Regions from separate parts of the Virgibacillus tibetensis genome, predicted to be linked through region 1. Evidence: riboswitches for the same ligand, from Rfam matches in the RefSeq annotation. Region 1 holds a riboswitch; each other region holds the start of a gene.
What was found. Region 1 has a riboswitch for cyclic di-GMP ahead of QGM71_RS14530 (GGDEF domain-containing protein). Riboswitches for the same ligand answer to the same signal wherever they lie in the genome.

Region 1 (7,659 bases):
CCAAAAGAGGCAATAATATCGTTCATACCACTGACATTTTTTTATTAAAAGCGAAATTTTAACTCAAGATTCCTTATTATGTTGTATAACAATATGATTAATGGATAACCCTTTAACAACATGGCTAGCGGTATAACTTTTCCTTTAATAAATTAGGTTAATGTATCAGAATAGCTTTAATACCATCCTAACCTTCTTTTTGGTTCCACCAGTTTGTTGAAAAAGTAATATCCTTACTGTTGCTTCTTTTTATCTCAATATACTATTTACTAGTAACTCTTCCCAATCTTCAAATGACAACTTTTCAGTATAATGTTTTAATTCATTAGGAACTTCAATATAACACATCAATTCTAAACTATTTCCATCTGGGTCATCAAAATAGACAGAAGCATTTCCCTGATGTGGTCTTACAAATGGCTCAATCGATGTTCTACTTCCAAACGTTACAGCTTCAACTTGGATGGATTCAAGCCATTTTATAGACTTTTTTAAATCCTCGTAAGTAACTCGAAAAGCAATATGTCTTAAAGATGGGTGATATGAAGTCTGATACTCCTTTCCTTCCCACAATCCTAACCAACTTTTATTTTCTTCTATCCAAAAGAATGCAGTGTCTTCATCACGCCAAGCAAACTTTAAACCTAATTTTTGGTAAAATTTAATTGACACTTCTAAATTTTTTACAGGTAAATGTGCCTCGTATAATCCTTTTATTATTACTCCCACTCCTTTGATATGTATTTTATCTTCAATTATTCCACCATATCATGTAATAAGCATTTATCCATTTTCCTTTTCGAAATTTATTCAACTCCACTTTCTAGAATCTTGAAAGTCTTCTTTTCACAATTAATTTCAGCCATTGCACCATATGATAATATAGATTTCGGTTCGGTATGGCCAAAATTCAAGTTATAAAGAATCGGCAAATCCTCCAAATTAAATTCCTTCATTACTTTTTGAATTTCTTCTTTATATTCATCGTAATACTTCTCATCTTGTGGTTTACCAAAAATGATTCCATTTGCTTTTTGTAGAATGCCTTGCACAGCATAATTTCGTAGCCAATACATAATAAGATTTGGATCTGGTTTTTCTTCCGATGTTTCAAAGAAAATTATGCTGTTCTCCCAAAATATTTTCTCAGGCCAAAGTTCTGTTCCTTTTGCAAACTCTAGTACTTCAATACAACCACCAATCAAATGTCCCCGTGTTACACCTGATCCCTGAAGTACCTCGTAACCTGAATTTTTCCGCATCGTCCGTCGAATGTTCTTATTCTCTTCTACCCATTCTAAACGCTCACTTGTCCATTCATTAGCTGGTTGAATTTCACCAATAGTCTCATTAGAAAAGAGCGTTCGATTCACCATATCAATCGTATATGGATCCATCTCCACGTTTTCAGCAAAATCGGTTAAGATTGCTGGACCATAAAAAGAAGAAATTCCAGCTTTATGACAAAATAAATGTGAAATGGTCACATCAGAGTACCCCATAAAAACTTTCGGATTTTCACGTATAATGTCAAAATCAATATAGGGAAGTAAGCGAATGCTATCGTCTCCACCAATATTTGCAATGATTCCTTTTATACTTTCATCCTTAAATGCCATCATCAAATCTTCAGCACGAGCTTGTGGATTTTTATAAAGATAGTCTCCCCCTTTCAAACTATTAGGCATAGGGGTAACTTCCAGTCTAAAAATCCCCTCTATTCTTTTTACACCTTGTTCATACCTCCATCTAAGGTCTGGTTCTCCTGCTCCTCCCCAAGAAGGACTTACTGTTGCAACACGATCTCCTGCCTGCAATTTTTTTGGCTTAATTAACATATTAACTCCCTCTCTTATATAACTCGATTATTTAAGTATGGATTATAATTTCTATAAAACATCAAATTACCTACTGTATTTCATGAATAAATGCTGTGATTTAGTTAAGTATCTATAATCAAATAATAACATAATGCCCAAAATTATAATTGCAAATTTCTGAAATTAAAAAAAGAAAAAGACCATCATTTATAATCTTATTTGTTTCAACTCTTATAGCCGATTTGATCTCAATCATTTACCTCTGGCATCATATAGTTGAAGTAACTAATAAAAGGTGCTTTGTTGTTTCACATACTTCCAAAAGCAAACTTGCAATTTATTATTGTCTAAGTCGTAAAAATCAAAAAAGTTATGATCACCATCATCTTGTAATTCAGTTACTTCCATACTGTTAGTACAAAAGTAGAGATTTACTTTAAAATATAAACCTCCACTATTTAATATAAAAATTATTAGTTCCAAGCCCTATCAATTAAAAATTGCTATCTGATTTCTACCGTTTTCTTTTGCTTTATATAACGCGGTGTCGGTCTTTTCGATAAATTCTTCTATTTCCTCTCCATTGTAAGAAGATACTCCAATGCTGATTGTAAAATATATACGTTCATTGTTATAAGTGAAACCCGATTTTTCTATAGCCTCACGTATAAGTTCCGCTATTATTAGTCCTTCATCAACATCGGTATTTGGCATAATAACTGCAAATTCTTCGCCTCCAAAACGTACAAAAGCATCTGTGTCTCTTACATTGCTTCCAATAATATCTGAAATATGCTTAAGTGCTTCATCACCACATTGATGACCAAAATTATCGTTAACTTTCTTGAAATGGTCTATATCTAACAGCATAAAAATCAAAGGGGTGTTATTCTTTTTACTAAAAGGAATTGTCTTTTCCATAATAAAATCAAAATACCTTCGATTATAAATTCCAGTTAATGCATCTGTAATCGTTAATTCTTCTACTTTATTTAACAATTTGGAAGATTTATTCATGAAATATCCAACAGACAGAACGACGGACCAATTAATAACTGAACCAGTGGTAAGTTCTATCATCACATATGTCTCAGTGCTAGTTTTCTGAGCGACCTCCGTTGTGAACTTCAAAGCAGTGTAAAAGATGCTAGCTCCTACAATTACTTTCCATTTCGGATACATATAAGCTATCAGGATAGTCGGAATTAGAAAGAGCGTCCAAGTCCTTGGAAAATGTCTATTCGCTTCATTAGATAAAATCGTGTCCATAACAACAGGGGAAAACGTAAATAAAATAATTATTAAGTAGTATAAACCTTTTCTTTTCAATTGCTTTCGTTTCTCCTTTCGGTAATCCAGCCATCATTGCTTAATGCTTTAGACCTGTGATTTTGCGTCATTACCTTTCGATAATTTTGCCTTTTTCAAAAGAGTTGCTAAGTAGATAAGTATACAACAATTAGATGCGATGTTTCCAAGGTTTTGCTAAATAATCTAATTTCCCTCTGTATCCATTGTCTCTTATTGAACTAACCGTTAGCTTTAGGTAAGAGTTTGAAGTTGTGTGCGTTTTCGCACATACGGCCTTCGCGAACCTATCTTCTATTGGACAATTAATTGTAGGTCTTGGTTCCATAGCACCATCAAAGAAAAAACAAATTTCATCTCTGAGTTTCAAAGCCATTATCGCTGGTACTATGGCAAGATTTATTACAGCTATTTTTGTAAATATGTTTATCTAAAAAGAACAACGTATATACTAGACTGAGTTCAGTAAGGTTAACTCTCTTAAAAACCTTTTAAACTATCCTTATTCCATTCTATTGGATAAGGATAGTTTTTCTTTATAAATTATTAAAATTTCCGTTTTTTCATAGAAGCCCTTTTTCAATTTTTAAGAAGTTGAAGAAGAATGATTGTTAAGCTATTGGATTTTTACAAAAAAATAGTAACCGCAGAATAAATCAATAACAAGCACATAATTAACCGAAATGCCCTATCATGCTTCGCAAAAACTTTTTTAAATAGCGAGCCAAACCCTGACCACAGAAGTAATGCTAACCAACCTAGGAAAATTGCTAATGTTAAATAAAAAACAATGGATTTAATAGAATTATTGAACGGCAGTATGAAAGCACTCATCACAGTTAACAAGAACAAAATGCTTTTGACATTTATGATTTGAATGATAAAACCTGATAAAAAAGAAGATTTCACGTCACTAAAATTATCTTTGGAACTTTTTGGTAGACCCACCTGCCAAGCCAAATAGAGTAGATATACTGCACCAGCTATTTTAAAATATGGCTCTACTACAGGAATCCAATTGTATAATCCTGTTGTAGCTACTCCACTGATTGTTCCAAGCACGGCAAATCCCGCTAAGATTCCGCTACTAAACTTCCAAGATCCCACAAAACCATATTTACGTGCTTCATTCATCATCAAAATGTTACTTGGACCAGGAGTAATTGATGTAACCATCACATAAGAAAGAAACGCTACTATACTCATAAATTCACCTTCATTTGCTAATTTACTATGGATAGCTTTCATTGTATGATAAATAAAATTGAAATTTAAAAAAGCATTATCATTTTTTTCGATACATTAAAAAAACGAAGGTGAGATATGATATGGAAATTAGACATCTTATAACATTTATGACCATTGTAGAAGTAGAAAGTTATACAGGATCTGCCTCTAAATTGGGTTATACTCAATCTACTTTAACCTCTCATATCCAGGCACTTGAACGTGAAATTGGTGGGGAACTTTTTACGTATGTAAATAGAAATTTGCAGCTTACTCATTTAGGTAGAGAGTTAATACCTTTAGCAGAGGATTTACTGTCTACTCACGAACAGATTAAGAACATGCGGAGCACCCACGAAGTCAAAGGTGTACTGAAAGTGGCTGCACCAGAGTCTTTGACAATCTCTAGGTTAGGTCCAATAATAAAGGAATATTCCATGAAATTTCCTAACGTCAAATTAATACTAACCAACGGTACATGTGGGCAAAACCAAACTGACTTAATAAGTGGGAAAGTAGATGTTGCATTCATGGTTTATCCAGAAATAAAAGCCGAAAAATGCTTACATTACTCACTATTAGAGGAGAAGATTGTCCTTGTGAGTAGTAATGATGATCTGGACCACTTTGACGAATATAAAAAAGATAACACCCATTTTTTCATCACAAATGAAGAAGGTTGCAGTTATCGGAAAATGTTTGAAAGATACCTCTTAAAGCATGATATTTACAGCTTTCAAACAATGGAGTTATGGAGTATTGATGCAATCAAAAAGATTGTTATGAGTGGACTTGGATTTTCTGTTTTACCTTACATTACAGTCAAAGAAGAAGTAAATAGCGGAAAACTAAAAATAATAAATCATAATGAAACATTCGAGCCAATTTATTCCCATATGCTTATAAAAAAGAAAAAGTGGTTATCTCCAGCAGTAGAGGCTTTTGTTGAACTTGTTTTAAATTCAGCTAGTGAAACTGATAAAAAAATGTCTGCTCAAAATAAATAATAAAATTAGCCCATCAAAGCTAACAAAAGAAATGGCAAATATCACAAAAAAAACATTGTTACAGTTAACGAGACAGGATTGTCTTTTAAAATTTCAAAGAAACATAATATTGTTATATAGGGAGATATTAATATGAGTGTAGGGGTGTTAGCAAATTCAGTATTTTATTTAGTTATGGTAATTACATTTATAGCAATTGTTTATAGTTTTTTTCGCAAGGAACACATAAGAATATCTATTATCAATTTAATAGTTCTATTTTCGATACCGCTGGTTACCTTTCGAAACACATTAAAAGAACCAGCGGGCACGGAATTAAATCATTTGATTAATTCTTTAGCACAGGGTTCTTTATGGGCAATATACGTTACTATGGCTTATATATTTATGTTAATTTGGTGGTATATTTTTTTGAAGAGATTGCGCAAAGCCAAGTAATAGGTGTATTTAATAAATAAAGAAAAATAGAGCTTCCATTTTTGGGAAGTTCTATTTTTTTATGAATATTTCAGAGTTATTTAACCGTCTCCCAAAATTGTGATGCTGCTTTTGTAATTGGTACATCTTTTAATTTCATTATCACAGGTTCTACACTAAAATCAAACTGCCTGAATTCAAATATCTTTAATTGTTCATAGAACAGGGATTTATAGTTCATTCTTGGAATAATGGAGATGCCTAACCCTCGATTGACAAGTGCAACAACCATTGGAATATCTTTGCATTCGACAATAATATTGAGCTTCACCTCATGCTCTTCAAAGGCTTTTAATATATTCCCATACAAGGAGTAACCCTCCATAGCACCTAGCATTATAAAAGGAAGGTGAGCAATTTCCTCTAACGTAGGTTGAGCTGAGAGTAAGGTTGTCCAACTAGTAGGAACAATGAGGATGGTAGGTTCTTTTTTCAGCGGTTTCATCTCATATTGCTCTGTATTACTCGGTCTTAAAAGTAAAGCAATATCAATTTCTTTTTGTTTTAACTTTTTTATTAAACCTTCCGAGTCCCCAGAAAAAATGTTAATTTTGATTTGAGCAAACTCTTCTCTAAATCCTTCAATGTAATCAATTAACATATTAGAACATGCAGATGAGACACCTATACGTACCGTCCCTGTAGTACCTTCTTCAATTTCATCAATACGTCTTTTCACTTCTTCCATTTGATTTAATAATTGTTCTGCATATTGATATAACAGCTGACCGGATTCAGTCAATTCCCATTTTTGACGATAGCGGTGAATTAAAGTTGTACCTAACTCTGTTTCTAATTTTTTTAATAGTTGACTTAATGGGGGTTGTGCAATGTTCAATATTTCAGCTGCTTTCGAAATATTCCCTTGTTTAACGATTTCTTTATAATACTGTAACTGACGAATATCCATATCCTCAACTCCATTATATACTTTTACATATGATATATATTAAATATATATATTTTTAATATATCAACTTCCATGCTACTATGGAAGTTATATTATTTTATAAAGAGGGATTTTATGAAACATATTAATGTGACGAAGCGACTTTTTTTGTACATCTTTGGCTTGTTTTTTCTTTCACTCGGTGTCAGCTTTTCAATACTGGCAGATCTTGGCGTATCGCCAGTCTCCTCGTTAGCCTATGCATTTTCACTGTCCTCCAGTTTATCAGTCGGGATTATGACAGTTGTCGCAAATGTTTTATTTATTATCGTACAAGTTATTTTAAGTAAACAATTCCATTTGAGGGAATCTATCGTGCAATTAATTATTGCATTTTTATTTGGTTTCTTTATGGATGTAACATTATTCCTGTTACAACTATTACCCACACCTGAAACATTAGTAATGCGCTGGGGATTTTTAATTATTAGTTTATTCATTGTAGCAATTGGTTTATTTGGATATATCAGTGCTAAATTCCCTTTAATGCCATATGATGAGTTAACACATGTCATAAGCGATAAATTTAATATGAAATTTGGTAAAGCAAAAGTTTCCAGTGATTTATTAAATGTTGGGGTGGCAGGTTTGGTATGTATTATTTTCATTCAATCATTAGGATCAATTGGTATTGGTACACTAATTGCAGCGTACTTCATCGGTAAAATCGTCGGCTGGTTAATGAAAAATTATCAAAAGTATTTAGTGCAGTGGATTTATAAAAATAAAGAAGATTTATATAAAGAATCCAAAGCGAATACGACACTTCAAAAAGAAAACACGAGTCTTTCATCTTAACATGAAGATTCGTGTCAAAGTGTCGGTATTTTGATGTCAATCGCCTTTTTCCTATTTTATTATGTACTGAATA
Region 2 (7,659 bases), on a different contig from region 1:
CAAGATAAGCTGATTAGTGAATCGTATACTTACATAAAAGGTGAAGAAAATGAAGATCTATAGAAACGAGAAAGGCGCAGCTCTAGTGCTCACCATGATGATAATCACATTATTTCTTGTTTTTATAATGGCTCAGTTTACCCAGATTATAAATACAACAAGACAAGTGACAACGATGGAAGAAAATATAGATGCCCGGTTAATTGCGGGTATGGGCATTGATTATGTCGAAGTTATACTGAATGAGTTTTCCAGAAGTGAATTACCTCTCAATGAATATTTACAAAATGAAATTCCTGAAGGGCCTGTAGAAATAGGTTCGACTGATAGAACTTATGAAATTAGCTTTGAGGAATTTATAGTGGATGACCGCCCTGAATCTATTTCTTATAAGAGCATAGGAAAAGCATTTGGAGCACATGTAGTAATAGAGAGCCAAATTACTATCAATTGGGAATAACAAGGCGAATTATTTTAATGAAAAAGAGGGATCACAATGATTACACGTAAACGTCTAGGGGATCTGCTCCAGGAAGCTGGTCTTGTTTCTGAAGAGCAAATAGGTGAAGCTCTTCAAAATAAAAAAGAAAATCAAAAACTTGGAGATGCACTGCTCGAACATGGTTTCATAACTGAACGTCAGTTGATTGAAGTTTTGGAGTTCCAATTAGGTATTCCTCATGTTTCTTTATACCGCTATCCAATTGATGAAAATGTTCTTGGTTATGTTTCCAAGGAGATGGCACAGCAAAATCTTATCATTCCTTTAAAAATTCAGGATAAAGCACTTATTATTGCCATGAATGATCCAATGGATTATTTCATTATTGATGATCTGGAAATGGCAACAGGTTATAGTATATCACCAGTTATTGCTGCAAAAGATGACATTTTATATGCAATTAATAAGTATTATTTTAAAAACGAAACAGAGATGACAGTAGAAGGTTCTACTGATGACGAGGCACCAGTCATTCGTATGCTGGACCAGTTATTAAATACAGGAATCCAATTAAAGGCCAGTGATATCCATATTGACCCACAGGAAACAAATGTTAATGTTCGTTACCGTATAGATGGTAGATTACAGACTGAGAATATTATCCCAAAACAAATGCAGAATTCGTTAATTGCCCGGATTAAGATATTGGCAGATTTGAATATTACGCAGTCAAGACTGCCTCAGGACGGACGTATAAAAACCACAGTGGGGGTTACACCTGTTGACTTGCGGATTTCTTGTCTCCCAACGGTAAATGGGGAGAAAATCGTTATCCGTATTCTTGATTTAAGTAACACACTTATGCATTTGAGCGACTTAAATTTCTCAGAAGAAAACCGAAAAAAATACAATCAGCTGATTGCACAGCCATCTGGCTTGGTCTTACTGACAGGTCCCACAGGATCAGGGAAAACCTCAACCCTGTATGCATCTGTTAATCAATTAAACGCTGAAAACGTGAATATTATTACAGTGGAAGATCCTGTAGAATTTCAGATGGAAGGAATTAACCAAGTGCAGGTGAACAGTGCAGTTGGCCTTACATTTGCAAATGGATTGCGATCTATTTTAAGGCAAGACCCGAATATCATCATGGTTGGTGAAATCCGTGATCAGGATACTGCTGAAATTGCTATTCGTGCATCCTTAACCGGCCACTTGGTATTTAGTACATTACATACAAATAGTGCAATTGATACAATACCCCGGTTAATTGATATGGGGATTGAGCCATACCTAGTTGCATCGTCGTTGTCTGGGATCGTGGCACAACGACTAGTCAGGAAATTGTGCCGTGACTGTATTACAGAGAGAGAAGCAACGACTATGGAAAAAGAGATATTTGAAAGTAATGGAGTAGAAGTCGACTTTGTATACTATGGAAAAGGATGTAGTGTTTGTCATCAGCAAGGTTATCGAGGAAGAATTGCAGTACAGGAAGTATTGGTAGTTGATGACATGATAAAAAGCATGCTTCTGAATAATAAGTCTATTTCAGAAATTCGGATGCATGCAAAAGAACAAGGAATGGCTTTTCTGATTCAGGATGGGTTAGCGAAGATAAAAGCTGGATTAACTTCAATGGAAGAGATCATGCAAGTTTCAATCAGATTGTAGGGGGTGTCATTATGAGAAGGAAATTTGACAAATGGTTGATAGCAGCATTTCACAGTAAAGCATCTGATGTACATTTAACAATCGGAAAAGCCCCTATATTCCGGGTGAATGGAAACTTAATTGAACAAGATATGGCAAAAATAGAGCCATCTGACACAAAGCATATAGTCAAGGAAATAATTTCAACTGAACTATGGGAAAAGCTGGGTGAAAATCGGGAATTAGATTTCTCGTATGGGATAGCTGGAGTATCCAGATTCCGCATTAATATATTCTATCAACGAGGCGAGCTATCACTGGCGATTCGAATTATCCCAACAGAAATCCCAACAATAGAATCATTGCATTTACCAAAGATAACAAAGGAAATCGTCCAACATACACAGGGATTAGTGCTTATTACAGGGCCAACAGGAAGTGGAAAAAGTACGACACTAGCCTCAATGATTAATTATATGAACCAGACGATGCAGAAACATATCATTACATTAGAAGATCCAATTGAATACATGCATGCCCATAAGCAATCGGTTATTGACCAGCGGGAAATCGGTTTTGATACGAATAGTTTTGCGAATGGGCTCAGGGCAAGCTTGCGGCAAGATCCTGATGTTATCTTAGTTGGGGAAATGCGTGATTTAGCAACAATAGCAACAGCAGTCACAGCTGCGGAGACGGGCCATTTAGTGTTAGCAACACTTCATACGTCAGATGCAGTTTCCACGATCGAGCGGATTATTGATGTATTTCCTGCAGAACAGCAAGCACAAATACGTATTCAGTTATCTACTATTTTAAAAGCAGTTATCTCTCAACGACTGCTTATTACGAACGACAATTTTGAAAGACGCGTAGCAACAGAGGTTCTTGTTAATACATCAGCCGTTAAAAATCTAATTCGTAATGAAAAGCTGCATCAAATCCAAAACGTGCTGCAAACATCAAAGGATCAAGGAATGCATTCAATGGAAATGGACCTAAAACGATTGATTCAAGAAGATGTAATCAAGTTTGAAACTGCTGCACCTTTCATGCAGGAAGGGAGTTCGTAACCAGTGGATTACCAATACAGCGGGAAACGAATTTCCGGTCAAAAAATTAAAGGGAAAATAGAGGCAGACTCAAAAAAGGCAGCATTGTTGCAACTTGAAAAAAAAGGGCTGATTATTTTTGATATTGATGAAACAAAGCCCTGGAATAAAGATATTATCCTTAATAAAAAAGTTAAAAATAAAGACTTCGTTCTATTTCTAAGGCAATATGCAACATTGATTCATGCAGGGATAGCAATCTCTGATGCTACAAAAACAATGACGCAGCAAACCGACAACTATGCATTGCGTAATGCCCTTACAGATATTGATAAACAGCTGGATCAGGGACAAGCCCTATCAAAGGCTACCGAGCGTCATCCAAAGGTTTTCCCTTCGCTGCTGGTTAATATGATTAACGCAGGTGAGGCCAGTGGTAAGCTGGATGATATTCTGAATCAGATGGCTGATTACTACGAAAAGGAATACCGAAATAAACAAAAGGTAGTTTCCGCATTACTTTATCCAAGTGTAGTCGGAGTTATAACCTTACTACTCAGTATGTTTTTATTAGTGTTTATCGTGCCACAATTTGTGGGTATGTTTAACTCATTTGGTGAGGAAATACCGACATATACACAAATTATTATGAATTTAAGTAATTGGGTTGGTACTTTCTGGTGGCTTCTATTTATAGTTGGACTGTTTGGTTATATGATTTATAAGTACTTATTACAGAAAGAAGCATTTGTTTATAGAATAGATAGCATAAAAATGAAGTTCCCATTTCTTGGTGTTCTTATTCATAAAGGGGCACTAGTTCGTATGACACAAACATTAAGTACATTAGTAAACAGTTCTGTACCTATCTTACAGTCTGTTGCGATTACGGAAAAGGTTGTTGGAAACCGTGTCATTCAAGAAGTTTTACTGCAATCCAGGAAGTCGCTGGAGGAAGGGGAATCTATTACAATACCAATGAAGGGGCATTGGGCCTTTCCTGCGTTGGTAATACAGATGATGCAAATCGGTGAAAAAACCGGGACTTTAGACCATATGCTGTTGAAGGCTGCTGAATTCTATGAAGAAGAGGTAGAGCAGCTCTCTAATAGAATTAAGACATTAATAGAACCAATTATGATTATTATTCTAACGGTGATCGTTGGCAGCATCATTGCTGCGGTAGTTATTCCAATGTTTTCTTTATTTGAAAATATGTAGAATTTTTGTAGATATTTGTCTGGCAATACGTTATAATTTAAATAGGAATAAAGTAGGATATGATGAATGACTATCTTTAAGTGGGCACTTGGGTGGTCAGGAGTAAGTAGTGCAACCGACTAACTTAGAATAAACATAGTTTATGAGAGGCGGGGAAATTATGTTAAAACGCATGAAAATGATCTTGAAGAAGGAAAAAGGATTTACGTTGGTTGAGTTGTTGGCAGTAATTGCTATTTTGGGGATAATTTTGGCTATTGCTATACCTAGTATTGGTAAAGTAATTAGTAATTCAGAAGGTAAAGCTCACGAAGCAAATATGGATTTGTTTGAGAATGCAGCAAGATTGGCTTATGTGTCTGGTAATCAAGAGGATACATATACTTTAAATGAATTAGAAGAGAAAGGATTTTTAGATTCTATCCCTGATGGATTTGCGGGTACAGAAATAGTTTATGTGGAAAACAATGGTGGATCATTTGTATATGAAGATCGACGTACACCTGGAAATTAAGTTTTAATAATAAATTTAAACGCCCTTGCAACATAATGTGCAGGGCGTTTTCTTCAATAACATAGTTTCATAGATCTAGACAAGGAGCCACAATAATGAACATCTCACTTATAATACTTTTCTTCTTATTAGGCCTAATCTTCGGTTCATTCTTCAACGTGGTCGGGTTGCGCCTGCCTAAAAACATAGCCTTCGCTAATGATCGTTCCATTTGTCCACAATGCAAGCACCAACTAACTTGGTATGAGAATATACCCCTTCTGTCTTTTCTCATCCAGGGAGCAAAATGTCGCCATTGTAAGGGGAATATTTCGTACATATATCCGGCGATTGAATTATTTACAGGATTTCTGTTTGCTTTAAGCTATTCTGTAGTAGGCTGGAATCTTGAATTACTCACAGCATTATTACTTGTTTCCATGCTCATGGTTATTTTAGTTTCAGACATTATGTATATGCTTATTCCAAATAAGGTGCTTTTATTTTTCCTGCCATTATTAGTAGCCGCAAGAGTAATTAATCCATTAGATCCCTGGTGGTCATCAATAACAGCAGCGTTGACAGGACTCTTGATTATTGCGGTAATCATTCTTGTAAGTCGTGGTGGAATGGGAGCAGGTGATATGAAGTTATTTGGTATTCTGGGTATTGTTTTAGGAATGGAAAAGCTGTTATTAGCTTTTTTCTTATCCTGTATGATAGGAGCACTAATTGGTATAGTATTACTTCTATTTAAAGTAATTGATCGTAAGCAGCCTGTTCCATTCGGTCCATATATTGTCGTTGCAACATTACTTACATATTTCTACGGGGATTTTCTATTAATCTGGTATTTTAATTTACTAATATAAGCAGGTGACAGCATGGGTCTTATTAATAAAGGACGAGTAAACATTGTAATTACAAATAAAGTTTTACGTTATACCTACCATAAGAATACTTCGGTAGATGGGGTGGTAACACATGGTGAGGTAGTATTACCGCCAGGTGTAATAAAGGATGGAACGATTGAGAACAGGTCAATTCTTTTGGAAATTCTAAACAAGCTTGTTCAAAAATATAAGTGGAAACGAAAAAAACTTTATTTCTGTGTTCCTGACGATACAGTTGTTATTAGGAAATTAAAAATCCCTGTATCCTTATCCAAAGATGAAGCCGATGGCTACATTAAAACACAGATTGGTAACAGCTTTTATTTACCGTTTGCCAACCCAGCAATAGCGATTGAGTTTTTGGAATCAGATGAAACTAGTAGAAATATTCTCATATTTGCTTATCCAAAAGAGAAACTGACGGCTTTTGAAGCGGTTTTTGAAGCGGCAGGACTTAAACCTATAGCTGCTGATTTAACGTCATTATCTGTCTACCGTTATTATTACGTATCGAAGAAGGAAGATAAAGACCATGTCTTGCTTATTCACTGGAATCAGGATGCACTAGTGCTAACTGCTTTTCAACGAGATAAAGCAATTTTTTCCCGGTATATGAAAATTGATTCACCAGAAGAAGAAAACACAGGTGAAGACTTGAGGATCAGGATAGTGGATGAATATATTATAGAAATCAATAGAATCATCGATTTTTATCACTATTCTATTACTAAAGGTGAGGCGCAGATAAATCAATTGCTGTTATCAGGAGATACTCCATTTTTAGAGACTGCCAAAAAGCGTTTGTCAGATGCAGTAACTATACCAGTGTATCACTTTCAAGCTGAAGAACAGCCAATAAAATATATAGATGTCCTTGGTCTGGCACTGAAACAGGAATCGTAAAAAGGGGAGCAACCATGAATACGGAAATTAATTTTCTTGAAAAACAGCCAAATAAGTATATAGCTCCACTCCTATTCGGGATTGTGTTCGCCTTACTGCTTGCTTCTGCTGTCGGTGTCCTGATGGTACAAAAAAATAACGCAATAAAGTCAATTGCTATGGAACAAGAAACCATAGCTGAAATGGAAAGTCTACTATTAGATTATCAAAGTAAGAATGCCGAAGAACAACATCTAAAAGAAGTACAAGCTGCCATGACAATTATCGAAGAATCCAGCTTTCCTACTGTAGCATTGTACAGTGAAGTTATTGGCTTATTACCAACGCCGGGACAAATGATCGATTATGACTTAACAACTACAGACCAATTCGTTATCGAGGCAGAATTTGAAGCCATTGAAAAAGTAGCAGAGTATGTGGCTGCATTATTGGAACTTGGCTATGTATCTGATGCACTACTTAACAGTGTTGTTAATATGGAGTCGGCCTATCAAGCAACGTTGACAATCTATATAGAAAGTGAAGATGTCGTAGAGGAGCTTGGTATAAATGATTAAACAATGGAATAAAAAATACCTATTGATTTCAGGTGGAATTATTATCACTGTATTGTTAATCTATGGTATCTCCTACTTTAATATTGTTAAACCAATGCAAGATGAAGCGAAAGCATTAAGTAAAGAGGCTGACATGTATGAAGGGCAATACAACAAGGTTACTGGTGAATCCGCTAACGAGGTTGAAGACAAGTCATTGGAGGATGCTGCATTAAATGTACCAAATGAGAAATCTCCTGATAACGTATTAGTTAACTTGCAAAAACTAGCAAATTCTGCAAATGTTACAATTGAATATATTGAATCCATTGTTCAAGGGGTGGATGAGGACCAGCAAGAAGATGAAGATTCGTTATCAGTAATAAAAGAGAGTATGTACTCATTAGACGTTACTGCTGCCAACCTGGATGAAGCAACTACCTTTCTCATTAAAATGTTGAAC
Region 3 (7,659 bases), on a different contig from region 1:
ACCATATAATCCAATGGAAAAACACCTGATATATCTTCATCGCCTATTCCAAGCTCTTCCTTCGTTTCTCTTAAGGCTGCATCCTGCCCTGTCTTATCCTGGGCGTCAATCTTCCCTCCAGGAAAACAGATTTCTCCAGGTTGCCTTCTCATTTCTTCTGAGCGAACTTCAAAAAGAATATGAAGCTCCTCATCTTTTTGAATAATTGGAATTAGAATAGCATACTTTGTAAAATCCTCACTACCGAGGATAGAAGGCCTGTGACTTTTTACTTTTTGTAAAATTATTTTCTCATCCATTGTGTACCAACTCCATTAATTAATTACGTTAACGCATTTAGCACGAGATTGAATAATGATTAGATACTATTACCTTACCATCTTTTAAGCGTAAAGGCAGTTTTAGTGAATAAGTTGTTTTATTAAATAAATTTATATATGTGAAACATAGTCAGTTATTCACTCGTACTAGTAAGTAAGAGGTGATGATCATGGAAACCATCGTTTATATAGCAGATAATTTTTTCTCTGCAGGCAAAACAGTTATTAAGGACCAAAACAATCAGAATGTGGGATTTCTTGACTTAAGAAGCGCATTCTCTTCAGCTGTCTCCCTCTACGATTTGGAAGAATCATTACTAGCATCCGGCCAGTTTAAAACCTTCTCCAACCAATGGATTGTTAGCGATAAGAATGAAGATCTGCTAGGAACTCTAAAAACCAGCTGGTTTTCCTTTTCGAAAAAATATACATATACAACTAGCCACAGAGGCATATACACTATTTCCTCCCCTGCCTTTTCACGGGATTTTTCGATTAGTGATGAGAAATCTGATGAGGTAGCCACCTTTAAACGCACGAACCATTTCTTCTCCTCCCGGGCATATGAGGTTAATAATTTCGCCGGACAGATGACCACAGAAGAACTCATTGTTGTTGTTATGGGGGTTAATGCACTCGAGAAACGCAAACAGGGAGCTGCAGCCAATGGCGGAGGAGCAAACTAGCTCCAGCCTATATGAAAGAGCCAGGCTTATATGCCTGGCTCTTTCTATGTATATCTGTTTCATGTTTATGGTAAAAGCGCCAGTTAACTAGGTGTGGCCATACATTACATGCATTTATACCTTTTTTACAAATTCTGATTTTAGCTTCATGGATCCAAAACCATCAATTTTACAATCAATATCATGGTCCCCATCCACTAGACGTATGTTTTTCACCTTTGTACCTGCTTTTACACTTGATGAACTTCCTTTTACTTTAAGATCTTTAATTACTGTTACAGAATCACCGTCTGTTAATATATTTCCGTTGGCATCCTTTATACTTCTTTGATCTTCGACTGCTTCTTCTTTAGAATCTAGAGCCCACTCATGACCACATTCCGGGCAAACAAAAAGAACCCCATCTTCGTACGTATATTCTGAATTACATTTCGGGCAATTTGGCAACTCTGACATGTTTTATATTTCCTCCAATCACAGGGTAATAAACTTGATTATACCTCATTACATTACTAAGTACTGTACATAACAACTTAAAAACACCCAGGAATAGCTTCTGTTAAATAGTGCAAATTAAATGAGCAGAAATCATTTCTCTTGTGAGGAGGTATCAATGATGACAGTTCAGACACAAATTCAACAAGCTCTGGCCTCAGCTCAAAGTGTGGAAGCCAGCTTAACCCAATTCGGATTAGAAACACAGAATCAGATGGCGAAACAGGATTTCCAGCAACTGGCACAGCAGCAAAAGCAGATTGTCCAACAGCTGCAAACAAGGTACGACCAAGTATTAGCAGAAGAACCACAATTCAGTCAGAACCAGTAGTAGAAAGCAAAACAACAGGACTTATCAACCTGTTGTTTTGCTTTACTTTTGCTGCTTTATTCTTTTAAATAGACTGCCATTTCATCCATCAGCTTGTCCATTTGCTTCGCGTACTCGTTGTACATTTTCTTTGCCTCTATGTTTTGTGTCTGGAGAGAAAAGTTAACCAGATTGGACTGCAGCTGTTTTATATTTGCAGCTACGAGAAGCTTGTCCTTAATTTGCGGACTTTTTACTTTATCATCATAAAGATCAACATATACATTGCCCATTGAATCAATTTGAGCCAGAAATACATCAGAAAATGCTTCCGCCCCCTGTTTCTGTATCTCCCCTAACAGCCAATTCTTTGTATAGCCATAATCAGTCAATGACTTTTCCAATACATTTCCATCTACTATCACGATGCACGGCAGGCCTTCCTTCTCAACCGGCATACCCATATTAACAGGAGTTAAAGGTTGTAATTCACTCTTTTTCATTATAGAGATTTCCCCATTTTTCTCCATAACTGCAGCCTGTATATCAGAAATCTTATATACATCCTTTTTCCGTAAAAGAACCATCAATTCGTCAACTGTTAAGGTTTCTTTTTTCAGATTTTTTTCCAGAATTTTTCCATCACTAATTAACGGAACCGATTTCCCTTCCATCAGATCACGAAAACGACTTGATTTCAACTCCATTTTTGAAATAACTATCGGTATCACTGCCCAGATGATCATTCCAAGAATAAAGTTTGACATTCTAATATGCGGGCTGAACGTTAGCTCTGCGGCTATACTTCCAATAGAAATCCCCACAATATAATCAAAATATGTAATCTGAGTAATTTGCCTTTTTCCCATCATCCGAGCCAAAATAAACATTAATAAAAATGCAACTAATCCTCTTATTAAAACATACACCAAGTCAGTCATACACTTTCACCCTTTATTTATTTAAATGTACTATTTATACATTATTTGGCCAAACTGATAGTAACCATACTTCATTTTAAAATAAATATTTAAAAGGTGGCGGTTATCGTGTTTAAATTGAAATTAGTTGCAGCTTTCCTCCTGCTTTTACTCCTACTGACGGGATGCGATTTACTTAAAACGCAAAAAGATGATTTGTTATTTACTTCGGTTACGGAGGTGGAAAATCAGATCAAGAAAAAAGAATGGGACCAAGCTACTTCAACGATCAGCGATTTTCAGGAGCTTTATAACAAGCGCAAATGGAAAATAAGGCTGTTAGGAGAACTGGACGACTATAAAGGACTCGAGGCAGAAGTGATCAGTCTGAAGGAAAGTTTAAGAGAAGAAGACGAAATGGAATCCAGGATTGCTATTGGGCAGATTATGCACCGGTTACATCTTATTTACAACATTTAAAACGGGTTACCCACTTGAGTAACCCTGTATGCTATCGTACTTATTCACGGTGTTAGGTCAGGAATTGAGGTTCTTCCTGTTCAATCTCTGCCAAGCGCTTTTCTAACCCATCAATAATTGGCTGCAGCTCCTCAGCAGCATGACCATACATTTCTTTCGCAAATTCGTCTTGTGTTTTTAAAGAAAATGTCTCGAAATTGGCTTGAGCACTCCTGGCATTGGCTAGGGCTTGCTGAACTTGTGTGCCTACAGTCACATTTTCCACCTCCTGCCTGTTATGAGCTTACTTTTCCCATAACGCTGGAAATTATGAAGCTAGCCACATACCACAAATTTACTTCGCCCAAAAGTTATAGAAATAAAAAAAGCAATAGGCATAGTCTAATTTGACTGTACGTATTACTCTTTGTTAATCGTCATTTATTTATAAAACACTTTGTCTACATTGTATTTTGCCTTGCGTTCATTGATAATATACGTTTCATAGATCTCTCTATGAGCTGGATCATCAACAATGCACACTTCAATTTTGCTCACTTCATCTCGATGCATTTTAATCGGCGAAACATTATCATTAAAATGTTTTTTAATTCTTGGCCTTAATTTCCTGGCTTTACCAACAAACAACAACTCTTGATTGTCGTTATAAAACATGAAAATACCGCCCTTATCTCTTGTGATCAGGTGAAAATCAGTAAATCCATAAATATTACTCAGTTCCGGATTATCTTGTTTAGTTATGGTGACTGTCGGTGTTGGAATGGTTATGTTTATCATTTAAGCTCACTTCCTCTTTCTATCCTGCTGTTTATGCTAACATAATTCTCCTTGCAATGCTATTTTTCCTAATACCAGCATGCTATATTACTCTCTTCTGTTCTCCTCCGAGAATATAAGGTAGGAGGACAGGAGGACGCACTAAATCCCCCCTATCATTTATCACTTCTCATTATGGCTTTCTGTAGTAGTTTGCCGAAACATTTACTTTCATATCCATTAGTTGTCTATTATAATGAACTAAATGAACTATATAAAAATTATTAAAATTATAAATTACTGTGTAAGACTAGGTAGGCTATGAAGTTTAACCTTTATTTACGAGCTTGTAGTACAACTGGACCTCTATTAGGGGCTATGAGGCATGGCCTTTATTTGGACACTTGGGGCATGTAGAGCTAGTAGTGTAACCGCCCTTTTATTTAAATACATTAGTAGGTAATAGGAGGAAGCATAGCATGAAAATTAAGAATGTTTCGATCGTTGGGCTTGGCGCACTGGGAATTCTATACGGACATCATTTATCGAAAAAGATACCGAAAATGAATTTACGAATAATTGCAGACAAGGATCGTATTGAAAAGTACCAGAAGAATGGGATTTATTGCAACGGTGAGCTTTGTGATTTTCAGTATGTGACACCTGAAGAAACTGTAGAATCCGCTGATTTAATTATTTTCGCTGTGAAATTCAGCGGCTTGCATGATGCTATTAAATCAGTTGAAAAGCATGTTGGTGACAACACAATCTTCTTGTCCACATTAAATGGTATTTCAAGTGAACGTGAAATCGGTACATATTATGGATTCGACAAGATTTTGTATTGCGTTGCTCAGGGGATGGATGCAGTGAAGGAAGGAAACCAGCAAAGCTATGATAATTTTGGCATCCTCTGTTTTGGTGAAAAAGAAGGTATTGATACGCCAAAAGTAAAACGGCTTGCAGACTTTTTCCAGGAGGTAGAGATGCCTTTCGAGCTTGACGCCAATATGAATAAAAGACAATGGGGAAAATTCATGCTGAATGTAGGGGTGAATCAGACAGTAGCATTAATTGAGGGCGATTATGGCGAGATTCAAAAGGATGGTAAAGCACGAGATATGATGATTTCTGCTATGCGGGAGGTTATAGCCCTTTCCAGCTATGAAGGAATCAATTTAACTGAAGTGGATTTGCAGTACTGGCTGGAGGTTGTAGGTAAGCTGAGCCCACATGGCAAGCCCTCCATGCGTCAGGATCTGGAAGCAAAACGCAAAAGCGAATTGGGATTATTTGCAGGCACCGTGGTGGAATTAGGAAAAAAACATGGAGTCCATACACCGGTGAATGAAGAGCTTCATCGCAGAATTCACGAGATGGAACAGGAATTTTAAAGACAGGGTGTTCGGGGAGGTGCCTGTCACTTCCCGGATTTTGTCGAAAAATATTAATGCGTTTATGATTGTTGTGTCCTGGATCTAAGAGCCTCATTTACTTATGCTTAATTCACCGTGAATTTAAGAGGCAACGGTTTTTTATCCAATTGGATTAATACAGGTTTTGAAGCTTCCCAAGAGGAATTTATTGAAGAGGTTATTAAACTGTCGCGAACCCATATTGAATAGGTGAAGTATTGGGGAGATTAATCGATAAAACCCCTTCCACTGAAATGTTAAGGAAAGCCCACAAACTAAACGAGGTTTGTGGGCTTAAATCTTCTTACCAATTATATTGGATTTTATTTCCTATTTCCACTGGAATAAACTACCTTCACCTGTTCCCAAGTCTCATTCCCAAATGTATCCTTCGACCAGATCATGATGATGTTTTCCCCATCTTCTAGACTAACATTGGTACTGAATGAACCATTTTTTACTTTGGTTCCTTTTCCATTCACACGTACAAAGTCTAAGTTATCGTCTGATACTTGTCCTTCAACTTTTACCGATTTCTTAAAAGTTGTTTCGCCATCTACTGGTGACTCTATCGTGATGACAGGAGCAACTGAATCTACATCGACTGTAGTCGTTTGAATGGTTTCGTTCCCAGCTAGGTCTCTGGCAGTAACCACTACACTATTTTCTCCTTGTTCCAGTGTGATAGTAGCTTCATAGATTCCGTTAACAAGGGTAGCTTCTGTATCATTGATTGTAACAACCTCAAGATTTTCTTCTTCTACCTCAGCTTGTACGGTTACGAATGTTGTATTAAATCGCTCTCCCTCCTGAGGTGAGAGGATAGATACAACCGGAGAGTTGCTATCTAGTGTAACCTTCACTTGATTGGATGGTCTAGTGAATCGTTCACCTTGAGCAGCTCGAGCAGTAATCTTGTTTTCACCTTCTGTTAAGGATATCTCTCCACTAAATGTTCCATCCTCTCCTGAAGTAACGACAGCCACTTCCGAATCATTGTTATACAAATGAACGTCTGTATTTGGTTGTGCTTCTCCACTAACCATAATGGTCTCATCAGCTGTATAGGAGTTATTTATAGGTGATGTGACTTTTGGTACAGTCTCATCATATGCTACCTCAGCTCGAATCATATAGTTTCCATCGGCTGATGAGGTCTGCTTCCATACTCCATCAATAAAGGAATAGTTTCTGCCTGATGACTCTGAGCTTGTATCCCTATTAATTGCTGGTATATATGGAAAAATATCTTTTTGAATATAAGCAAGGTAAAAATCACCTGGCACTGTAATTTCCTCTCCGCTTAAATCAATAAATGTCCAATCCGTATGGGAACGTATTGCTTCTGCTTCAAATGGACCAGCAATTTTCTCTCCTGGTAAACCATCTGGACCAGTTGCATCATACACTTCCACTAAAAATTCTGTTCCACCCGGATCCGGACGATTCCCACCATCAAACTTGTAATAGCCTCCCGTTAATATTGCTCGACTTTCCCCTTCTGCAAGGGACATTTTTACAGCCCATCCATTTCCAGCTGTATACATATAGTTGAGCGCTTCTGCGGTTCCATCATCATAAGCAATGGTTTCTGATGTACCGATAATCGGGTCTAACGTAACATTCTGAGTAACTTCACCATCTGCTTCCACTGTCACTGTAGCAGTACTCGGATAATGCATTGGGTCGGAAACCTTCAGGGTATACGTTCCCTCAAATACTGTTAACTGGAAGGCCCCATCTGCATTTGTCTCAGCAGGTTCAATATTTGCATCCTCGACGAGATAGACTTTTGCACCTTCAATGGGCTCGCTAGTCAACTCATTGGTAATAACACCTGTGATCGTACCTGTTGACTTTTCTTCTAGGGTAAAGTCGACAGAAACTTCTTCGTCATCTGTAATGACAATCGTTTCCGTTTGGACATGGTAGCCATAGGACTCCGCAATAACGGTATGTTCTCCCGCAGGATGGCGTAACATATACCCTCCATTTTGCGGATTGGTTACGGTTGACCGTCCTGTCTCTAATACACTAACTTGCGCTTCTATTGGCAGTAGGGATAACTCATTATCCACTTCTGTACCTGTTTTTTCATCTGATAGATCTGCTGTTTGGATGGTTGCTGGATCGGAATCTGTCGTCGTGCTTGCTCCATCCACTCCTGCTTCTAGGGCAACATCATCAATATACCAGCCAGGTCGATTGGTACTGGAGTCCGAATAGGTATAAAATGTAATGAAAATACCTTGCCCAGCGTACTCGGAAAGATCAACT
Region 4 (7,659 bases), on a different contig from region 1:
TTTAATGCCAGCAGATTGGTTTGGCTCGCAATATCGGCAATTTTCGTTACGATTTCATTTATGTTTGTTGATTTATCGTCCAGGGATTGGATAGCTTCTACAACTCGACTTGTCATTTCGCCAGTGTCCTCGGACTGTTTTCGAAGACCTATTACTGTCTCTGTCCCTTTTTCCGAAAACTCATTCATTACCTTTGATTCTTCAAAAATTCTCGTATTATAGTCTTCTACCTGCCTAATATAGGTTGATAAATGTTCGACTGCTACAGCATTTTTCTCCATCAATTCGGATTGATCGCCTGCACCACTAGCTATTTGCTCCATGGTAGTTGCTACTTCATTGGATGATGCAGTATTCTCTTCTGCACTGGCAACTAGTGTCTGGGATGCTTCTGAAACATGGAACGAAACGCCTTTTATTTTTACCATCATCTGCTGGATTTGCTGGAGCATTTTGTCAAAGCTGCTGGACAGCTGTCCAATCTCGTTTGTCGAGTTGATATTGGCCATCGCTAATAGATTGCCGTTCTCAACTTCCTGCATCGTGTCCTGCAGTACTTTAATTGGCTTAGTAATTCTTCTTGTGATAAAAAACGCAATAATAACAGCCAGAACGATAATTATTCCAAGTGTTACTAAGATGGGCAAGAGGGTTTGTGTAGCAATACTTTGAAACTCGCTTTCATATACAGTCTCAGCCAGTACCCAACCGGTAATCCCATTTGTAGCGTAGCCAAGTATTTTCTTCTCGTCAGACTCTGTGTATTCAATTACACCGTTTTCTCCACTTGACTGAACCTTTTCATAAAAAACTTCCTCTACTGCACTTTCACCGAGCAGCTCTTCATCAGGATGGGAAACATAATTCCCGTCTGGACTGATAATCATCGTATAGCCTGTTTCACTCGAACTCATTTTATTCGTAATGTCCAATAATGTATCAACGAGAATATCGGCACCATTCGCTCCAATTAGCGTGCCATTCGCAGAGTAAATAGCCTGTGTTGCTGTAATTACCATGTTTCCTGTTGCAATATCTACATATGGTTCTGTCCAGACTACTCCGCCGTCAGCTTCTATCGCTTCTGTGTACCAACCCCTGGTAGTCCCGTCAAAATCGCCTAAATCTGCATCAGGGTAGATGGTTGTATGCCCGTCTGTACTGTCAACTGTATAAACATTGATAATGTCCTCATCTGCATTGACTGTAGCACCGAAGTAGTCCATCAGTTCGTTATAGTCTTCATCTCTATCAAAATCTAAAATAATGTCACTTTGTGAGAAACGATTTAGTACATTTGCTTTATTCGTAAAAAAAGTATCGAATGTATTATTTAAACTCTCCATCTGCATCTCGATGCTATTTGCCTTTTCATTGATAAGTGTGCTCTTACTGATGGTGTAATTGGTAATAGCAATAATGGCACCCGCAATGATGATCAATGTCAGAAAAGGAATGAGAATTTGATTTTGCAGTTTGCTTGACCGCCGTGGAGCTTGTGATTTGTTGGTGGAAGTAGACATTTTACTTTTCATTAATACCCTTCTTTCCTTATATAGTTGACTTAAATCATTTACTTAAAATTACAAACTATCACTCTATTTATATTATCGTCAGAGTTGTAAAAAAGTGAAGTGTCGAATAGTTCATTTATCCTATTTTTAGTTAACCAAAAACGATCACGTTGTGGTGACCGTTTATTTTTAGTTGCTGTATTGTTAAATTTGAATCTTTCCGTATTATTAATCCTATTGTTAAATTATCGTTTATTACCGGTTACAGAAAGAGTACATAGGATTGTAACAGTGAATGGACTTCAGTTTCTGTGTTATAAATTACGCTCCTCTTTGACTGTATTTTTAAAAACATAGAATAAATAATACAAAATTAAGTATTGGAATAAAATTTACACATTTTAGCCAAAGTTTCGATTAAATTTTTTTGAATTAGTCCTTCATAAATCTAAAAAATAACCGATAAATAGAGTAGTAGTTTATATCTATTTCTTTTTAACTTAATCCAAATAGAAAAAGGCAAACCATCTGAAAGGGTGGGACGCAAAACGAAGGGTCTACGGTCGTCTGACTAGGATCGCCTTGGTTACCACTGTAGATTTTTATATAAGAATCTTTTTGGCTGTTTCTAAGTTGAAATAGTCTTTTTTAGTAGGATTAATCATTTAATTATGGGGGTTGCAAGATGGACAAGACATCGTATATTGGTATTATATTAGGCTTGGTTGCTATAGGGGTCGGAATGACTTTGAAGGGTGTGGAAATGGTCGCAATAGTTAATCCCGGTGCGATATTAATTATTTTCCTGGGAACGATTGCTTCCGTTTTAATCGCATTTCCTATTAGTACAATTAAGAAAATACCAGCGCTATTCAAAATTATTTTTACAGAAAAAAAGTATACAGCAATTAAGGATTTGATTGATCTTTTTACACAGCTGGCAGAGCAGACACGTAAAGAGGGGATTCTTTCATTGGAAAAACAGATGAATGAGATTGAGGACCCGTTCTTAGAATCAGGATTACAGCTGACGATTGATGGGCAAACACCTGAGTTCATACGAGAGGTCATGCTGGAAAAAGTGGACGCAATGGATAGACGTCATCAGGAAGGTGCAGCCGTATTTACCCAAGCAGGAACCTATGCACCAACACTGGGTGTTCTGGGAGCTGTTATTGGGCTGATCGCCGCACTCGGAAATATGGAGGACATGGCAATCTTAGGGTCTGCGATATCGGCTGCGTTTATTGCTACGTTATTAGGTATCTTCTCTGGGTATATGTTATGGCATCCGTTCGCTAACAAGTTGAGGCAGAAATCAAAGAAAGAAATACAAATTAAAGAAATTATGATTGAAGGGGTTCTGTCCATTACAACTGGTGACTCTGCGATGGTCGTTCGGGATAAATTAGGCTCTTACCTGACGACAAAAGAGTTAAACGAGATGAAGGAGGATCGGGATGCGTCGTAAAAGAAAGCAGGATGATAGTCACATTGATGAGTCCTGGTTGATTCCTTATGCAGACTTACTAACTCTGTTACTGGCTTTGTTTATTGTGTTATTCGCAATGAGTGATTTGGACGCACAGAAGTATAAGGAGCTATCCCTTATTTTTCAAAGTGAATTTGGTTCAGGATCAAGTATATTAGATGAAAGCAGCGATCCTATTGAAATTCCGGAAAGTACCAATCAGGATACAGAAGAAGAGGAAGAAAAAGATGAAGAAACGGAAGTAGAAAAAGAAAAAGAAGAGAATGAAGCACGGGAATTACTCCACCTTCAGGAGCTGCGGGACAGAATAAATAACTATATTGCAACGAATGAATTGACGGATGTATTAGGAACAGAATTATTGGATGAAGGGCTATTAATAACAATTGTTAATGATATAACATTTGATTCTGGTAGTGCCGAAGTAAAAAGCGAGGGACAGAAAATCGCTAAGGAAGTTTCTAATTTCCTGTATACTGACCCGCCACATCAAATTGTGATCAGCGGACACGCGGATGACCGGCCAATGAGTAATGCAGATTTTGCTTCCAACTGGGAGTTGAGTGTCATTCGGGCAGTGAACTTTATGCATCTGATTTTAGAAAATGAAAAACTGGTTGCAGACCGTTTCAGTGCAAAAGGATATGGAGAAAATCACCCTATTGTACCGAACACAACGGAAGAAAATCGAGCAAAGAACAGAAGAGTGGAAGTGCTCATCCTGCCTAATTACGAAATTAATGTAGATGGCGAGAAGGATGATTAAGCCCGAGAAAATAAAGAGTTGGTGAGGCCTCCCCTGCCATTATAGGGGGTGCACTATGTTGTTAGGGTATGGGCAGGCAATACATACGAATGTGTGTTTGAAAGTATAGGATTGATTTAGGTCGGAGAGGAAGAATTGAATGGAAATGAATCAATATATTGACGTGTTTTTGGATGAAAGCAGGGAGCATTTACAGGCTGTAAACGATCATCTTCTTAAACTGGAGAAACAGCCGGGTGAACTAGCAATTGTAAATGAAATATTCCGATCGGCACATACACTTAAAGGGATGGCCGCAACGATGGGATTTGAAGATATCGCTTCTCTGACACATCAAATGGAAAATGTCCTGGACAAAATACGTAATAATGAATTGGCAGTTTCAACCGAGTTAATCGATATTGTATTTTTAGCGATTGAATATATGGAAGAAATGGTGAATGAAATCAGTGAAGGCAAGGATGGAAAGAAGGATGTATCAGAATTAATTCATCGATTGGAACAGATCGAAAAGGGATCTGTCTCTACAAGTGAAACTGTGGTGACACCAACAGAAAAAAAGGGTGTTGCTCCTATAGCGTTGGATGAGTACCAATTGACTGTTATCTCCCAGGCTGAAGAACAAGGGTTTCATTCTTATCACCTGACAGTAGAATTAACAGAGGATTGCATCTTGAAAGCTGCCCGTGCCTATATGGTCGTCGAAGCCCTTGAAAGTAAAGGGGAAATTATAAAAACATTCCCTGAGGTGGAAGAACTGGAAGAAGGCATTTTCGAAGGAGCCTTCTCGTTTGTTGTTCTTTCAAAAGAATCAGCCCAAACACTAGAAGCACTAATTACAAATATATCTGAAGTTAAAAAGGTAGACGCAGCCAGTCTGACTTCAGTAATGAATGACCAAACAAAGCGTGAACCACAAGCGGTTGAGGAGGCAGCGGTCTCTAAAGAGGAAACTTCAATAGAGTCTAATGGCGTTCAAGGAAAACAGGGTTCCTCCAAAACGATCCGGGTAAACCTGGAGCGAATTGATGACTTAATGAACCTGTTTGAAGAAGTAGTTATTGACCGAAGCAGATTGGAAGACATTGCAAAACGAACAGATAATCAGGAGTTGGTGGAAACCGTCGAACACATGTCCAGAGTTTCCGAAGACATGCAAAGTTTAATTTTAACGATGAGAATGGTTCCTGTAGAACAGGTGTTTAACCGTTTCCCAAGAATGGTAAGAGGTTTGGCTAAAGACCTGGATAAAAAAATAAAGCTTGAGATCATTGGTGCAGAAACAGAGTTGGACCGAACTGTTATTGATGAAATAGGGGACCCACTCGTTCATTTAATCCGAAACTCCTTAGATCATGGAATAGAACTGCCAGCAGAACGCACTCAATCTGGGAAACCTGAAGAGGGAAAGCTGACGCTAAGAGCCTATCATAGTGGTAATCATGTGTTTATTGAGATAGAAGACGATGGAGCAGGAATAAACCGCGATAAGGTGGAAGCAAAAGCAATGGAAAATGGGCTCCTGAATTCTGCGGATGCAAAACACCTAACAGATGAAGAAGCATTTCAGCTTATTTTATCCTCCGGCTTTAGTACCGCAGAAGTACTATCTGATATTTCCGGTCGGGGAGTAGGACTTGATGTGGTGAAAAATAAGATTGAATCACTGGGTGGCCAAATAACGATTGAATCTGTGAAAGGGAAGGGGAGTAAGTTCTCCATACAATTGCCTTTAACCCTTTCCATTTTATCGACATTGCTTGTAAATGTTCGAAAAGAAATATATGCTGTTCCACTTTCTTCTATTATAGAAACAGTTTTACTGGAAGAAGAAAAAATTATGTACGCACATGGTCAAAAGGTAATGGATTTCAGGGGAAGTATCGTGCCGCTTGTCTCCTTAGAGGAAGTGTTTAGTGTTCCCGGCCGTGAAACGAGAGAAGAAGATTATCATGCGATTGTTATTGTTAAAAAAGGTGAAAAGCTGACAGGGCTTATCGTAGATTCCTTTATTGGTCAGAAAGAAGTTGTATTAAAGTCACTGGGAAATTACCTGCAGGATGTGTTTGCAATTTCAGGTGCTACTATTTTAGGTGATGGAACTGTTTCCTTAATTATCGATCCAAATGCATTAATTAAATAACCCAAGGGGGATTTTCTGTGAACGAGCTAATAAAAGTTATTGTTTTTCAGTTAAAAGATCAAGCATATGGCGTCGAAGTAGCACAAGTACGTTCCATTGAACGGATACAGAAGATCACCAAGGTACCAAGGACATCTGATTTTATAAAAGGTGTTATTAACCTTCATGGTGAAACGACACCAGTGATCGATCTGAAGGGACGTCTGCAAATTGCTGAAACGGAACCAAGCGATGATAACCGGATTTTAATTGTAGCTATAGATGGTGTACAGGTTGGGCTAATCGTTGATTCCGCAACAGAAGTAAAAGATATTGACCCATCTGTAATTGAGGAGCCACCAAAAATGCTGAAATCCATTGAAGATGCTTTTCTAAAGGGAGTGGCCAAGTTAGAGGATGGACTATTGATTTTGCTGGATTTAGAACAAGTATTAAACTTCAATGAAGCAATTGAAGTTAAGGAAGTAGTAAAAGAATAGAACACAGGAGGATAACCTGGCATGGCAAAAATACTTATCACAGATGATGCAGCATTTATGAGAATGTAGTTAAAAGATATTCTTACAAAATTAGGACACGAAATCGTAGGTGAAGCTGACAAGCAGCTCAATGGAAGAAGTTGCAGGAAGTTCAGAACAGCTTGCTGAACTGGCAGAAGAGTTAAATGGATTAGTACGTGAGTTTAAGCTTTAACTACTACAGGTTTAACAACCACATGCTGAAATACACACATAGGCTGGAGGTGGAAAATGGGAACAGAACAAGATATATATATTCATGAACTCGATTTTCATCATGTAATACAGCCCATTTTTGATTTGTCAAAAAATAATATTTATGGGTATGAAGTTCTCCTTCGTTCACAAGAAATACAGAATCCGGAGATCTTGTTTAATTATGCAAAAGAAAAGAATCAGTTATTTGAATTAGATATGAGATCTATTCTTAGTGCCTGTGAGAATTTTAATAAAAATTCATCTCTATTAAGCGGACTGTATATTTTCATCAATGTTTTCCCTTCTACATTAATAAATCCAGATTTTTATGAAAGAATGCAGAGACTGGCAAACGTAATGAGTCTAAGACCTGAATCGATTGTATTCGAAATAAATGAATCCGAAAAAGGGACAGATATGCAAGCGCTTAAGACAGGTATTTCTGCGATAAAAAGATTAGGTTTTTTAGTTGCCCTTGATGATATTGGTAAAGGAGAATCAACTGTACAATCGATTGTACAGTTAGAACCGAATATTGCCAAATTAGATCGTATTTTTGCTAAGGACCTGACCAAATCACCAAAGAAACAAAGTATTATTACGATGATACTACAGCTGTTAGGTAAGGACACCATTTTTATTGTCGAAGGGTTTGAGAGTGAGGCGGATCTATTAACTGCGAAGGGATTAGGTGTACCTTTTGGCCAGGGATTTTTTTTGGGAAAACCGAAGCCGCTTAATCACTACTTGGCAAATTTCGAATAACTAAGACAGGGCAATTAAATCATTTAACAGGAGAGTTAGAGATTTAATCTTCCCAGATGGGGGGATTTTAGATAATTAGAAACCAATAACTTTAAAGTTTTACCTGAAAAACTGAAAGGTTAAAATTAATGAATTTATCTTAAACCATAGGGTACTTCAGTTTAACAAGCAATGGAACGTAAACATAAGAAAAATCTCAGTTTGCTGAATTGGGATTTTTTGCTTTTAATTACAATAGCCCTAAAATATAGTTCAATTAGCTA

Region 2: it holds a riboswitch for cyclic di-GMP, as region 1 does, so the genes downstream of both, QGM71_RS00325 (prepilin-type N-terminal cleavage/methylation domain-containing protein) here and QGM71_RS14530 (GGDEF domain-containing protein) in region 1, are expected to answer to the same signal.
Region 3: it holds a riboswitch for cyclic di-GMP, as region 1 does, so the genes downstream of both, QGM71_RS10280 (ketopantoate reductase family protein) here and QGM71_RS14530 (GGDEF domain-containing protein) in region 1, are expected to answer to the same signal.
Region 4: it holds a riboswitch for cyclic di-GMP, as region 1 does, so the genes downstream of both, motA (flagellar motor stator protein MotA) here and QGM71_RS14530 (GGDEF domain-containing protein) in region 1, are expected to answer to the same signal.

Annotation. Positions count from the first base shown of each region.
Region 1 is NZ_JARZFX010000008.1:129-7,787, reverse strand. It holds gene QGM71_RS14540 (VOC family protein) at 250-720, opposite strand; gene QGM71_RS14535 (S66 family peptidase) at 807-1,838, opposite strand; gene QGM71_RS14530 (GGDEF domain-containing protein) at 2,310-3,149, opposite strand; cyclic di-GMP riboswitch class I at 3,167-3,250, opposite strand; gene QGM71_RS14525 (nucleoside transporter C-terminal domain-containing protein) at 3,383-3,562, shown strand; gene QGM71_RS14520 (LysE family transporter) at 3,756-4,334, opposite strand; gene QGM71_RS14515 (LysR family transcriptional regulator) at 4,457-5,362, shown strand; gene QGM71_RS14510 (LysR family transcriptional regulator) at 5,877-6,749, opposite strand; gene QGM71_RS14505 (YczE/YyaS/YitT family protein) at 6,864-7,586, shown strand.
Region 2 is NZ_JARZFX010000001.1:59,943-67,601, forward strand. It holds gene QGM71_RS00300 (type II secretion system protein) at 1-63, shown strand, start outside; gene QGM71_RS00305 (hypothetical protein) at 50-460, shown strand; gene QGM71_RS00310 (GspE/PulE family protein) at 497-2,119, shown strand; gene QGM71_RS00315 (type IV pilus twitching motility protein PilT) at 2,131-3,171, shown strand; gene QGM71_RS00320 (type II secretion system F family protein) at 3,175-4,371, shown strand; cyclic di-GMP riboswitch class II at 4,418-4,501, shown strand; gene QGM71_RS00325 (prepilin-type N-terminal cleavage/methylation domain-containing protein) at 4,532-4,885, shown strand; gene QGM71_RS00330 (prepilin peptidase) at 4,981-5,736, shown strand; gene pilM (type IV pilus biogenesis protein PilM) at 5,749-6,660, shown strand; gene QGM71_RS00340 (hypothetical protein) at 6,675-7,217, shown strand; gene QGM71_RS00345 (hypothetical protein) at 7,210-7,659, shown strand, end outside.
Region 3 is NZ_JARZFX010000004.1:62,106-69,764, reverse strand. It holds gene QGM71_RS10320 (NUDIX hydrolase) at 1-299, opposite strand, end outside; gene QGM71_RS10315 (hypothetical protein) at 491-1,006, shown strand; gene QGM71_RS10310 (zinc ribbon domain-containing protein YjdM) at 1,121-1,462, opposite strand; gene QGM71_RS10305 (DUF1657 domain-containing protein) at 1,623-1,832, shown strand; gene QGM71_RS10300 (DUF421 domain-containing protein) at 1,889-2,752, opposite strand; gene QGM71_RS10295 (DUF4363 family protein) at 2,861-3,211, shown strand; gene QGM71_RS10290 (DUF1657 domain-containing protein) at 3,264-3,467, opposite strand; gene QGM71_RS10285 (nucleotide excision repair endonuclease) at 3,632-3,988, opposite strand; cyclic di-GMP riboswitch class II at 4,333-4,413, shown strand; gene QGM71_RS10280 (ketopantoate reductase family protein) at 4,447-5,361, shown strand; gene QGM71_RS10275 (S8 family serine peptidase) at 5,706-7,659, opposite strand, start outside.
Region 4 is NZ_JARZFX010000002.1:58,483-66,141, reverse strand. It holds gene QGM71_RS05235 (methyl-accepting chemotaxis protein) at 1-1,535, opposite strand, end outside; cyclic di-GMP riboswitch class I at 2,023-2,108, shown strand; gene motA (flagellar motor stator protein MotA) at 2,200-2,985, shown strand; gene motB (flagellar motor protein MotB) at 2,975-3,772, shown strand; gene QGM71_RS05220 (chemotaxis protein CheA) at 3,912-5,915, shown strand; gene QGM71_RS05215 (chemotaxis protein CheW) at 5,933-6,394, shown strand; gene QGM71_RS05210 (EAL domain-containing protein) at 6,665-7,396, shown strand.